Regions from separate parts of the Amycolatopsis sp. NPDC034160 genome, predicted to be linked through region 1. Evidence: riboswitches for the same ligand, from Rfam matches in the RefSeq annotation. Region 1 holds a riboswitch; each other region holds the start of a gene.
What was found. Region 1 has a riboswitch for S-adenosylmethionine ahead of ACZ54P_RS17310 (methionine ABC transporter ATP-binding protein). Riboswitches for the same ligand answer to the same signal wherever they lie in the genome.

Region 1 (3,268 bases):
CGGCACCAGTTGCTCACCTCGACCTGTCCCCAGCGCGGTCCCACCGTAGAGCGCGAAGGGGACGTCGCTGCCGAGCTTGGCTGCGATACCAGCCAGTTCGTCGCGGGAGATGTCGAGTTTCCAAAGCGACGCGAGTCCGACCAGGGTCGCGGCCGCGTCAGCGCTGCCCCCGGCCATCCCGCCGGCGACCGGGATGCCTTTGCGAAGCACCACGCGAACCTTGGATTCGCCTTCCGTCTTGCCCACATGAGCCGCCAACGCTTGCGCGGCCTTCCATGCCAGGTTGTTGGCCCCGGTCGGCACGGAACCTTCCCCCTCGCCATAGACCTCGACACCCGGGTCTTCGGTGACCGCCACGGTCACCTCGTCGGTCAGGGAAAGCGCCTGGAACACGGTCACCAGCTCGTGGTAGCCGTCCGGACGTACGTCACCGACCGACAGGTGCAGGTTGACCTTGGCGGGAACCCTGACGGTGACTGGAGGCGGTACGACGGCGAGCACGAGCCAAGCCTACGTGGCCGCCCCACTTGTGCTGCCACCAGGAGAAAGAGAACAGGACGAGTCAGACATGAACTCGCCGCCCTGGACGGATTCCGTCCAGGGCGGCGAGTTCGGGAAGAAATCAGGCGGCGACGCCCTGCGGTCCGCGAACCGGGTGGGTCACGTGGCCGCCGCGTTCGGCGATCCAGGCGAGCGCGGCGTCCGCGTGCTCACCGCGCACGCCGAGGCGGAACCGGCCGACCGGCGTGTCGCCGATGCGGGTCAGACCGCCCCCGATGGTGGCGAGTTCGACGTCGAAGCGACCGGCGGCCTCGGGCAACAGGGCGCCGACCGACGCGAAGCCGACGAGCACGACGTCCACCGCGCGGTCGTACTTCGAGGCCTGAGCCCGGCTGGTTTCGATCGAGGGAAGCAGCGCCTGCGCGGTCCGGCTGTTCGGGTCGGAGACCAAGTCGAGCACGGTCCCACGCTCGATGATCGCACCGGCTTCGAGCACCGCCACGTCATCGCAGACACGGCGAACCACGCCGGCGTCAGGTGTGGTGAGCAGCACGGTCACGCCGAGCTCGGCGCGCGCACGGTCGAGCACGGTCAACACCGCGCCGGACTCCTCCGGCCGCACACCCGCGGTCGGGTCGTCGGCCAGAAGCACGGACGGCCCGGCGGCCAAGGCCTTGGCGATCGCCACCCGGCGCAGCTGCCCCTCGGACAGTTCACTCGGCCGCTGACCTGCTCGCGGCGTGAGTCCGACCAGGTCGAGCAGGTTGCCCACCCGGTTTCGGCGCTGCGGTCCATCGAGGCCGAGCTGCTCGAGCGGCGAGGCGATGTTGCCGGCAATGGTGCGCTCCGCGAGCAACTCCGACTTGGTGCTCACGACACCGACCTGGCGGCGAATCTCGCGCAGGCGGCGTCCGTCCAGAGTGCCGGTGTTGAGACCGTCGAGCCGGACGACGCCCCGGTCAGGACGCTCCTGCAGCCCGATGCAACGAGCGAGGGTCGACTTGCCGGAGCCGGCCGGACCGACGACTCCGAACAACGAGCCGGCTTGGATGTCCACGCTGACGTCGCGCAGGGCGACGACGGGATTTCCGTTGAGGGGGAAAGACTTGGACAAGTTTTCGACAGTGATCACGAAAGGCTCCATGCGCATGGGGCGCCGCTTCTTTCGAGCGCGCCAACCGTCACCGATTGACCGTCCAGACCGGACGGATTTCAGAGGTAAGGGAAAGACTCAGGCAGTAACGGTGGAGCGTCGACACGCACTTACCGTGCGGCGACCTTCATCGACGACACGTCGCCTGGTCAGCAGGAGCGGGTGGGTGACCCTGTTCATTAGGCACAGCCTCCATCGGTCCTGGCGGTAGCACCTGCCCTGTGGAGGGTGGTTGCTGCGACTTCGGCGAGCCAGGTCTCTCAGTCGCTCGGGATGGCCCACTGAGTAAAACCGATCCCACTGGATGAAAGCAAGCGCGTAGGCGCAGATCACACGTCTGGTCGCGTCCATACTACAGGATTGACTGTCCATACTATGAGACAGCGGCAGCGATTCCAGATCTACGTCAAGGTCTCTGCCTGCTAAGACAGGCTAGGGCAGCGCAGATCGAGAAGAAGGTTTATGCCGTCGTGCCGACCTCGGCTGGCATCTGGGCGGCGCCCGTCATGACCACCCGCTGGTCACTCGGCCGCAGCGGCGATCCGAGCGAATTGATGAACATCCAACTGCTCGCCACGGGCTTTGGGGTCGACACCCGCCTTCTCGAGCAACTCCCCCGCGCGTTCGGCGGAACCGGCCCATGACGCCAACGCCGCGCGCAAAGTCTTTCGCCGCTGCGAGAAGGCGGCGTCGACGACCGCGAACAGCCGCTGCCTGTCCACGGACCACACCAAGTCGCCACGTTCGAAGGCGACCAATGCGGAATCCACATTCGGCACCGGCCAGAACACCGACCGGGGCACCGCGGCGACTTTGCGCGCCTTCCCGTACCACGCCAGCTTGACACTGGGCACGCCGTAAGTCCGGCTTCCCGGCCCGGCGGCCATCCGGTCCGCGACCTCGGTCTGGACCATCACGAGACCACTGGTCAGCGACGGCAGCTCGGCGAGTAGGTGAAGAACGACGGGAACGGCGACGTTGTACGGGAGATTCGCGACAAGCGCCGTGGGCCGTTCAGGCAGGTCCTCCGCTTTGATCCGCAGAGCGTCCGCCCCGACGACCGTCAGTCTTTCGGCCCCACCTCGCCCGGCCACCGTGTCCGGCAACCGCCCGGCCAGGACGGGATCGATCTCGACCGCGACGACCTTGGCGCCGGTCGCGAGCAGACCGAGCGTCAACGAGCCGAGCCCCGGTCCGACTTCCAGCACGACGTCGTCTTCGCCGACTCCCGAAAGGTCGACGATACGGCGCACGGTGTTCGGATCGTGCACGAAATTCTGGCCGAGCTTCTTGGTCGGACGTACGTCCAGCTCGGCCGCCAACGCCCTGATCTCCGCAGGCCCGAGCAGTTCAGTCACCTGACGATCGTAGCCAGCCCCGGCGGGCCGCGATTGGCCGGTGGACGACGTCGCACTCGAAGGCGAGAAAGTCTGGCCGGGGCGCATCAACGGCGTCCGGCTCCGCTCCCCCTCAACTCGCCCGCATCATCCTTGGGCGTCTTCCACGCGACCTAAGTCATTCGTCGGAGTGATGGGCGCAAGTTCGGCCCGCCGGAGCGTGATCAACATCTACCCGATCGATACCGTGCACTAGTTCGAATTTGGCTCGACAATC
Region 2 (3,268 bases), on a different contig from region 1:
TAGTGGGTCAGGCGCAGAACGGGGGAAGCTCCCGCGGGTCGTTCTCCGGCACCCAGCGGCCCTCCGGCTTCTCGTACTGCCAGCGGGCGCCGCGGGCGACGATCTGACGCAGCGCCAGCACGAGCCGGTCCACGTGCTCGGCGGTGCTGCCGAGGCCGAGGCTGACGCGGAGGGCCTGCTGGCCGGCCGAACCGGCGGCGGAGATCAGCCGCTTCGTCGCGATATGCGCGCAGAACGCGCCGTCCCGCACACCGATGCCGTACTCCGCGGACAGGACCGCGGCGAGCCAACCTGGCTCGAAGCCGTCGACGACGAAGCTCAGCGTGCCGACCCGGTCGACCGGCGCGTCGAACAACCGCAGCTCGGCGAAGCCGGGGACACCGGCGAGACCGCGCCGCAGCCGAGCCAGCAGTTCGTCCTCGTGGGCGACGACCGCTTCCCAGTTCCCGGCCAGCGTCTCGCAGGCGACACCGAGGGCGTAGACGCCGACGGTGTTGGGGGAACCGGCTTCGTGCCGCTCGGCGCCGGCGTTCCAGACGACACCGAGGTCGTCGGAATCGCGGGTGACGAGCTTCGTCGCACCGCCTCCGGCGAGGTACGGCTGGGCGGCGCGCAGCCAATCGGCGCGCCCGATCAGCGCACCGGCACCGAACGGCGCGTACAGCTTGTGCCCCGACAGCGCGATGTAGTCGACGTCCAGCTCGCGCACGGAGATCCGGCGGTGCGGCGCGAGCTGCGCGGCGTCGAGGGCGATCCGAGCGCCGTGCCGTCGTGCGACGGCGGCGATCTCCTTGACCGGCAACAGTTCCCCGGTCACATTGGACGCGCCGGTGACGACGACCAGTCGCGGGCCCTGCGGGCAGTCCGCGAGTGCTTCGTCCACAGCGGACACCGCGGCGAGGCGGGTGCGTGGCGTCTTGATCCGGCGGACGTTCGGCCCCTTCCATGGCAGCAGCGCGGCGTGGTGGTCGGTGTCGAAAACGACGACTGACGTGTGCTTCGGCAGGCTGCGGGCGAGCAGGTTGAAGGAATCGGTGGTGTTGCGGGTGAACACGACGGTGTCGGTCGATCGGGCGTCGACGAACTTCCGCAGGATTCCGCGCGTGCGCTCGTAGAGTTTGGTGGAGACCTGCGAGGCGAACCCGGCGCCGCGGTGCACGCTGGCGTACCAGGGCAGGAACTCGTCGACCGCGTCGCGCACCTTGTCCAGGCAAGGGGCGCTCGCCGCGTGGTCGAGGTTGGCGTAGCCGATGTCGCCGCCGGTGACCAGCGGGACCCGCAGTTCGGCGCAGGCGACGGCCGGGATTTCGTGCGGGGCAACGGTTTCCGCGACAGTGGCGGGGGTGCTGGTGCGTTCGAGAGCGAGGGTCATCGTCATCCTCCGGGCCAGGGGACCCGACGAGGATCCCGCGCTTGCCCGTCGCACCGCGCGACGAGCCAGGTCCTCACCCGGGGCACCCCACCGCGGAAGGAGGGTTGCCGGTCAGCTAGCCGGGGCTTGACGCTGACACTCGTGACCTACGGACGAAGTTAGCGGATGCCCCGGCGATCGAGCCACCCCTTGCCCGCATGTTGAGACGCCGCTCACGTACTCCGCAAGCGAGAAGAACCCCTGCGGGAGGTCAGACGCGGAACCGGCCGGGCAGGGAAACGACGGAGCGGGAGGCGACCTCGGTGGCGGTACCCGAGTACTGATCTGCGCCCGCCGTGAACTGCCAGCCGCCGAAGGTCTTGCCGTCGATCGCTTCGCCGTACGCCTCGGCGACCTTGGTCGAGACCTCGTCGTAGGACAGCCCGTTCCAGTTGCCCGCGCCGACGCCGAAGTCGCGGGAGTCGCCGCCCTTGGCGGCCGTGGGCAGCGTCCACAGGGTGAAGTGCACGTGCGCACCGGTGCTGCTGCCGCCGCAGGGCAGCGCGTTCCCGGTCCGGCCGAGGGTGTCACCGGGGACGACCCGCTGGCCATCGGTGACCGAAATGCCCTCGAGGTGGTAGTACCCGGTCCGCCAGCCGCCGTCGTGGTCGACGGTCACCCAGTCACCGCCGTCGCAGTGCTGGATCCGGACGGTGCCCGCCAGCGGAACGCGGACGGTCTCGTCTCCCGGGCTGAAGTCGATGGCGTTCTTCACGCCGGAGGTGCCGTTGTCCGAGTGGATCCCCGCCGAGTAGACCGACTGGCCGGTGTCGAACGGCAAGCCGAACGCCGGGAACGCCCCCGCGGCCGACGCGGGTGCCGACAGGACCACCCCTACGAGAACGGTTGCGCCCCCCAGACCGGCGAACTGCGCACGAAGTTTCGTCACCTTGCGTACTCCCTAACCCGTGACATTCACCCATTCGACGGAATGGATTGCCGGGAAAATAATCTAAAAGGAGTACAAAAAGGAATAACCTGTGACGAATTTTCTGAGATCCACCGACGAACGGCTGGTACGGGTTCGTGACCTACTGGCCGGATTCGCCCTTCCACCTGGCGAGGCGACCGGCCCGGTCGACGGCACGAAGCCGTCGTTCGGCACCGTCACGTGCTTCAGAGGTGGTCACTACGAGTAACTGATCCCGTTCCTGGAGCCGGGTGTTCTTGTTGGGCGTGAACCCGGTGCCGTCGCGGACGAGCAGGCTGATCGTCGCCCCCACCGGAAGCCGCAGTTCCGCCAGGTAGACGCCGTGCATCTTGGACCCGGGATGGATACGGACCTGCAGCAGCTCGGCGCCCATCTCGTCGAGCGGGGCGGAGTCGACGTCGATCTCGTGTGCTTCGGAGTGCTGTGCCAGCCCGAGCGCCTTGGCGAGCGGGGTCAAGGTCGCGCCTTGGAGCAGGGTCAGCACGATGACCAGCACGAACACCGCGTCGACGAGTTCCTGCGCGCCAGGCACCCCGGACGACAGCGGGATCAGCGCGAGCACGATCGGGACCGCCCCGCGCAAGCCTGCCCAGGACAGGAACACCTGTTCTCGCCATGGGATCTTGAACGGCAGCGCCGACAGCACCACCGACAGCGGACGAGCCAGCAACAACACGACCGCGCCCGCCACCAGCCCCTGGACCAGGCTCTCCAGGATCCTGCTCGGCGAGGCGAACAGGCCCAGCAGCACGAACAGCCCGATCTGCGCGAGCCAGCCGAGCCCTTCGGCGAAGGAAAGCGTGTCCGAGCGGTGCGGCAGCTTCGAATTCCCCAGCACCAGTGCCGCGACATAGGTGGCGAGCAGGCCCGACGCGTGGGCGAGCTGCCCGCTCGAATACGCCACGACGCACACCGCGACCGTGGCG
Region 3 (3,268 bases), on a different contig from region 1:
GAGGAGCGCCCCCGTGGCCAACATCAAGTCGCAGATCAAGCGCATCACCACCAACGAGAAGGCGCGTCAGCGCAACCAGGCGATCCGGTCCTCGGTGAAGACCGCGATCCGCAAGTTCCGCGAGGCCGCCGACTCCGGTGACAAGGCCAAGGCCCTGGAGCTGCAGAAGGACGCGGCCAAGAAGCTGGACAAGGCCGTCACCAAGGGCGTTCTCCACGCCAACCAGGCCGCCAACAAGAAGTCCGCGCTCGCGAAGCGCGCGAACTCTCTCTGATCGGCTTTTCGAAGGGCCCCGGCGACGCGAGTCACCGGGGCCCTTCTTCATGTTCAGCGGCTGGTGCCGTGAGCGTCGACGACCTCCAGCACAGCGCGTTCCAGCGCGTACTCCGGGTCGGCAGCGACCCCTTTGACCTCGGCGTTGAGCCGGGCGACGATCCGCATCGCGGTGGCGAGACCGTCCTGTCCCCAGCCGCGAGCCTGTCCTTGGGCCTTGCGCACCTTCCACGGCGGCATCCCCAGCTCGCCAGCCATCTGGTTCGGGTTCCCACGTCCCGCGCCGGACACCCGGGCGATCGTCCGGACCGCGTCGGCGAGGGCGTCCGCGACCAGTACGTGCGGGACGCCGAGCTGCATCGCCCAGCGCAGTGACTCCAGCGCCGCCGCCTTGTCGCCGGCGACGGCCTTCTCGGCGACGGCGAACCCGTTCACATCCGCGCGACCTCGGTGGTAGCGGCGGACCGCCTGCTCGTCGACCACTCCCCCGGAGTCCGCGACGAGCTGTGTCGCGGCCGACGACAACTCGCGCAGATCCGAGCCGACCGCGTCGATCAGCGCGAGCACGGCCGCGCCGTCGATCTTTCCGCCCACCCGCCGGACTTCGTTGCGGACAAAGGACTCTCGCTCAGCGGGCTTGGTCAGTTTCGAGCACTCGACGACCTCCGCGCCTGCCTTCTTCAAGGCCGTCGGAAGCGCCTTGGCGGCCTTGCTCCGGCCGCCTCCGCTGTGCACGACGACGAGCACGATGCCGTCGGCGGGCGCCTTGAGGTAGGCCATCACCCCGTCGGCGAGCTCTTGGGAAATGTCGTGCGCGGATTCGAGGACGATGACCCGGGCCTCGGCGAACAGTGAGGGGCTGACCATCTCCGCGAGTGCCGGGACTGTGAGGTCCGACACCCGGATCCGGCTGAGGTCCGCCGTCGGGTCGACCGCTTTGGCCGCGTCGGAAGCGCCACGGATCGCGCGTTCGATCAGCAGCTCTTCCTCACCGAGGACCAGGACCAGCGGCGATGGGGCGGAAGCTTGCGTCGTCACGGTGACGATCCTGCCACTGCTCCTCTCGTGTGCTTTGTCCGGTGATGTGTTCCGGGCACGGTGGCCCCACGCGAGCCCCATGTCGTACGGTGTTAGCGAGGCGACGCGATCATGCGCGTGCCGACAAGTGAATACCGCTCATCCAGAGGGGCAGAGGGAACGGCCCGATGAAGCCCCGGCAACCGGCGTCAGCCTGTCATCCCGCGATCGTGGGATAGCTGACGAACACGGTGCCAATTCCGGCCCGCCTCGGCGGGGCAGATGAGGAAAGGACCTCGCGATGACCGCAACCCTCGGCACGACCTCCACCACCAAGACCCCGGATCTCGGACCGGCCGTCGAACTGGTGTCGAAGGAAGAGGGACACCGGCAGCCGCTCGCCCCCGAATTCGTTTCCGCCGAGGACTTCTCGCCGCTCGAGGTCGCCTACGACTTCGGCCGCGTGCGCCGCGAGGACATCGAAGCCGGGCCGAAGAACATCTGGCGCTACAAGAAGCTCCTTCCCGTTCCCTCGAACGTCGAAGAAATCCCCAACACCGAACCCGGCGCCACCCGGCTCGTCCAGGCCGACAGGCTCGCGAAAGCGCTGGGTGTCAAGAAGATCTGGGTCAAGGACGACACCGGCAACCCCACCCACTCGTTCAAGGACCGCGTGGTCGCCGTCGCGCTCGCGGCCGCGCGCGAGTTCGGTTTCGAGGTGCTCGCCTGTCCGTCGACCGGCAACCTGGCCAACGCGGTCGCCGCGGCGGCGGCCCGCGCCGGTTGGCGGTCGGTCGTGCTGATCCCGAAGACCCTCGAACGCGCCAAGATCCTCACCACCGCCGTGTACGACGGCGACCTGATCGCGGTCGACGGCAACTACGACGACGTGAACCGGCTCGCCACCCAGCTCGCCGCGGAGCAGGAGAGCTGGGCGTTCGTGAACGTGAACGTCCGGCCCTACTACTCGGAGGGCTCCAAGACACTGGCCTTCGAGGTCGCCGAGCAGCTCGGCTGGCGCGTTCCCCCGCAAATCGTGGTGCCGATCGCCTCCGGTTCCCAGCTCACCAAGGTGGACAAGGGTTTCCGCGAGTTCGGACAGCTCGGCCTCGTCGAAGAAACGCCGTACAAGGTGTTCGGCGCGCAGGCCACCGGCTGCTCGCCCGTCTCGGCCGCGTTCCGCGCGGGCCACGACGTCGTCCAGCCGGTCAAGCCGGACACGATCGCCCGGTCGCTGGCGATCGGCAACCCGGCCGACGGCCCGTACGTCCTCGATGTGGTCAACCGCACCGGTGGAGCGATCGAAGACGTCACCGACGAAGAGGTCGTCGAAGGCATCCGGCTGCTCGCCCGTACCGAGGGCATCTTCACCGAGACCGCCGGCGGGGTCACCGTGGCGACGGCCAAGAAGCTCATCGAGACCGGCAAGCTCGACCCGGACACCGAAATCGTGCTGCTGATCACCGGTGACGGCCTCAAAACCCTCGACGCCATCGAGGACAAGGTCGGCCCGAAGGCCACCGTCAGCGCCTCGGCCGACGCGGTCCGCGAGGCACTCGGCATCTGAGTTTCCCGCGGCCCGCCTCAGGAACGAGGCGGGCCGCGGGGCTCACCCCGGCGTAGCAGGGCGAGGCCTCGCGCGTCGGTGACGACCGCGGTGTCGCCATCCGTGTCCGTCCTGGCGATCAAGGCGCCGACGGCGGCCAGATTGTCCAAAGTGGACTTGTTAGGATGACCGTAGGTGTTTCCGGCACCGACACTCACCAAGGCGACCCTCGGCGCGACGGCGTTGAGGAAATCCGGTGCCGTGTAACGGCTTCCGTGGTGGGGCACCTTCAAGATCTCGGCACGCAGATCGGTCCCCTCCGCCATCAGGTCGGTCTGTGCGGCGAGTTCGACGTCGCCGGTCAGCAGCAATCGGCCTGCCGGGGTCCCGGCGCGCAGGACGACCGAACCGTTGTTGATCACCGTTCCGTCC

Region 2: another riboswitch for S-adenosylmethionine. It lies ahead of ACZ54P_RS18425 (aminotransferase class V-fold PLP-dependent enzyme); the one in region 1 lies ahead of ACZ54P_RS17310 (methionine ABC transporter ATP-binding protein).
Region 3: another riboswitch for S-adenosylmethionine. It lies ahead of thrC (threonine synthase); the one in region 1 lies ahead of ACZ54P_RS17310 (methionine ABC transporter ATP-binding protein).

Annotation. Positions count from the first base shown of each region.
Region 1 covers NZ_JBVISU010000007.1:195,691-198,958, forward strand. The annotation lists gene ACZ54P_RS17305 (4-(cytidine 5'-diphospho)-2-C-methyl-D-erythritol kinase) at 1-501, opposite strand, end outside; gene ACZ54P_RS17310 (methionine ABC transporter ATP-binding protein) at 623-1,633, opposite strand; SAM riboswitch class I at 1,844-1,934, opposite strand; gene rsmA (16S rRNA (adenine(1518)-N(6)/adenine(1519)-N(6))-dimethyltransferase RsmA) at 2,176-3,012, opposite strand.
Region 2 covers NZ_JBVISU010000008.1:120,790-124,057, forward strand. The annotation lists gene ACZ54P_RS18425 (aminotransferase class V-fold PLP-dependent enzyme) at 8-1,372, opposite strand; SAM riboswitch class IV at 1,405-1,519, opposite strand; gene ACZ54P_RS18430 (M23 family metallopeptidase) at 1,623-2,300, opposite strand; gene ACZ54P_RS18435 (potassium/proton antiporter) at 2,443-3,268, opposite strand, start outside.
Region 3 covers NZ_JBVISU010000012.1:39,134-42,401, reverse strand. The annotation lists gene rpsT (30S ribosomal protein S20) at 14-274, shown strand; gene holA (DNA polymerase III subunit delta) at 328-1,311, opposite strand; SAM riboswitch class I at 1,447-1,579, shown strand; gene thrC (threonine synthase) at 1,592-2,857, shown strand; gene ACZ54P_RS23340 (ComEC/Rec2 family competence protein) at 2,875-3,268, opposite strand, start outside.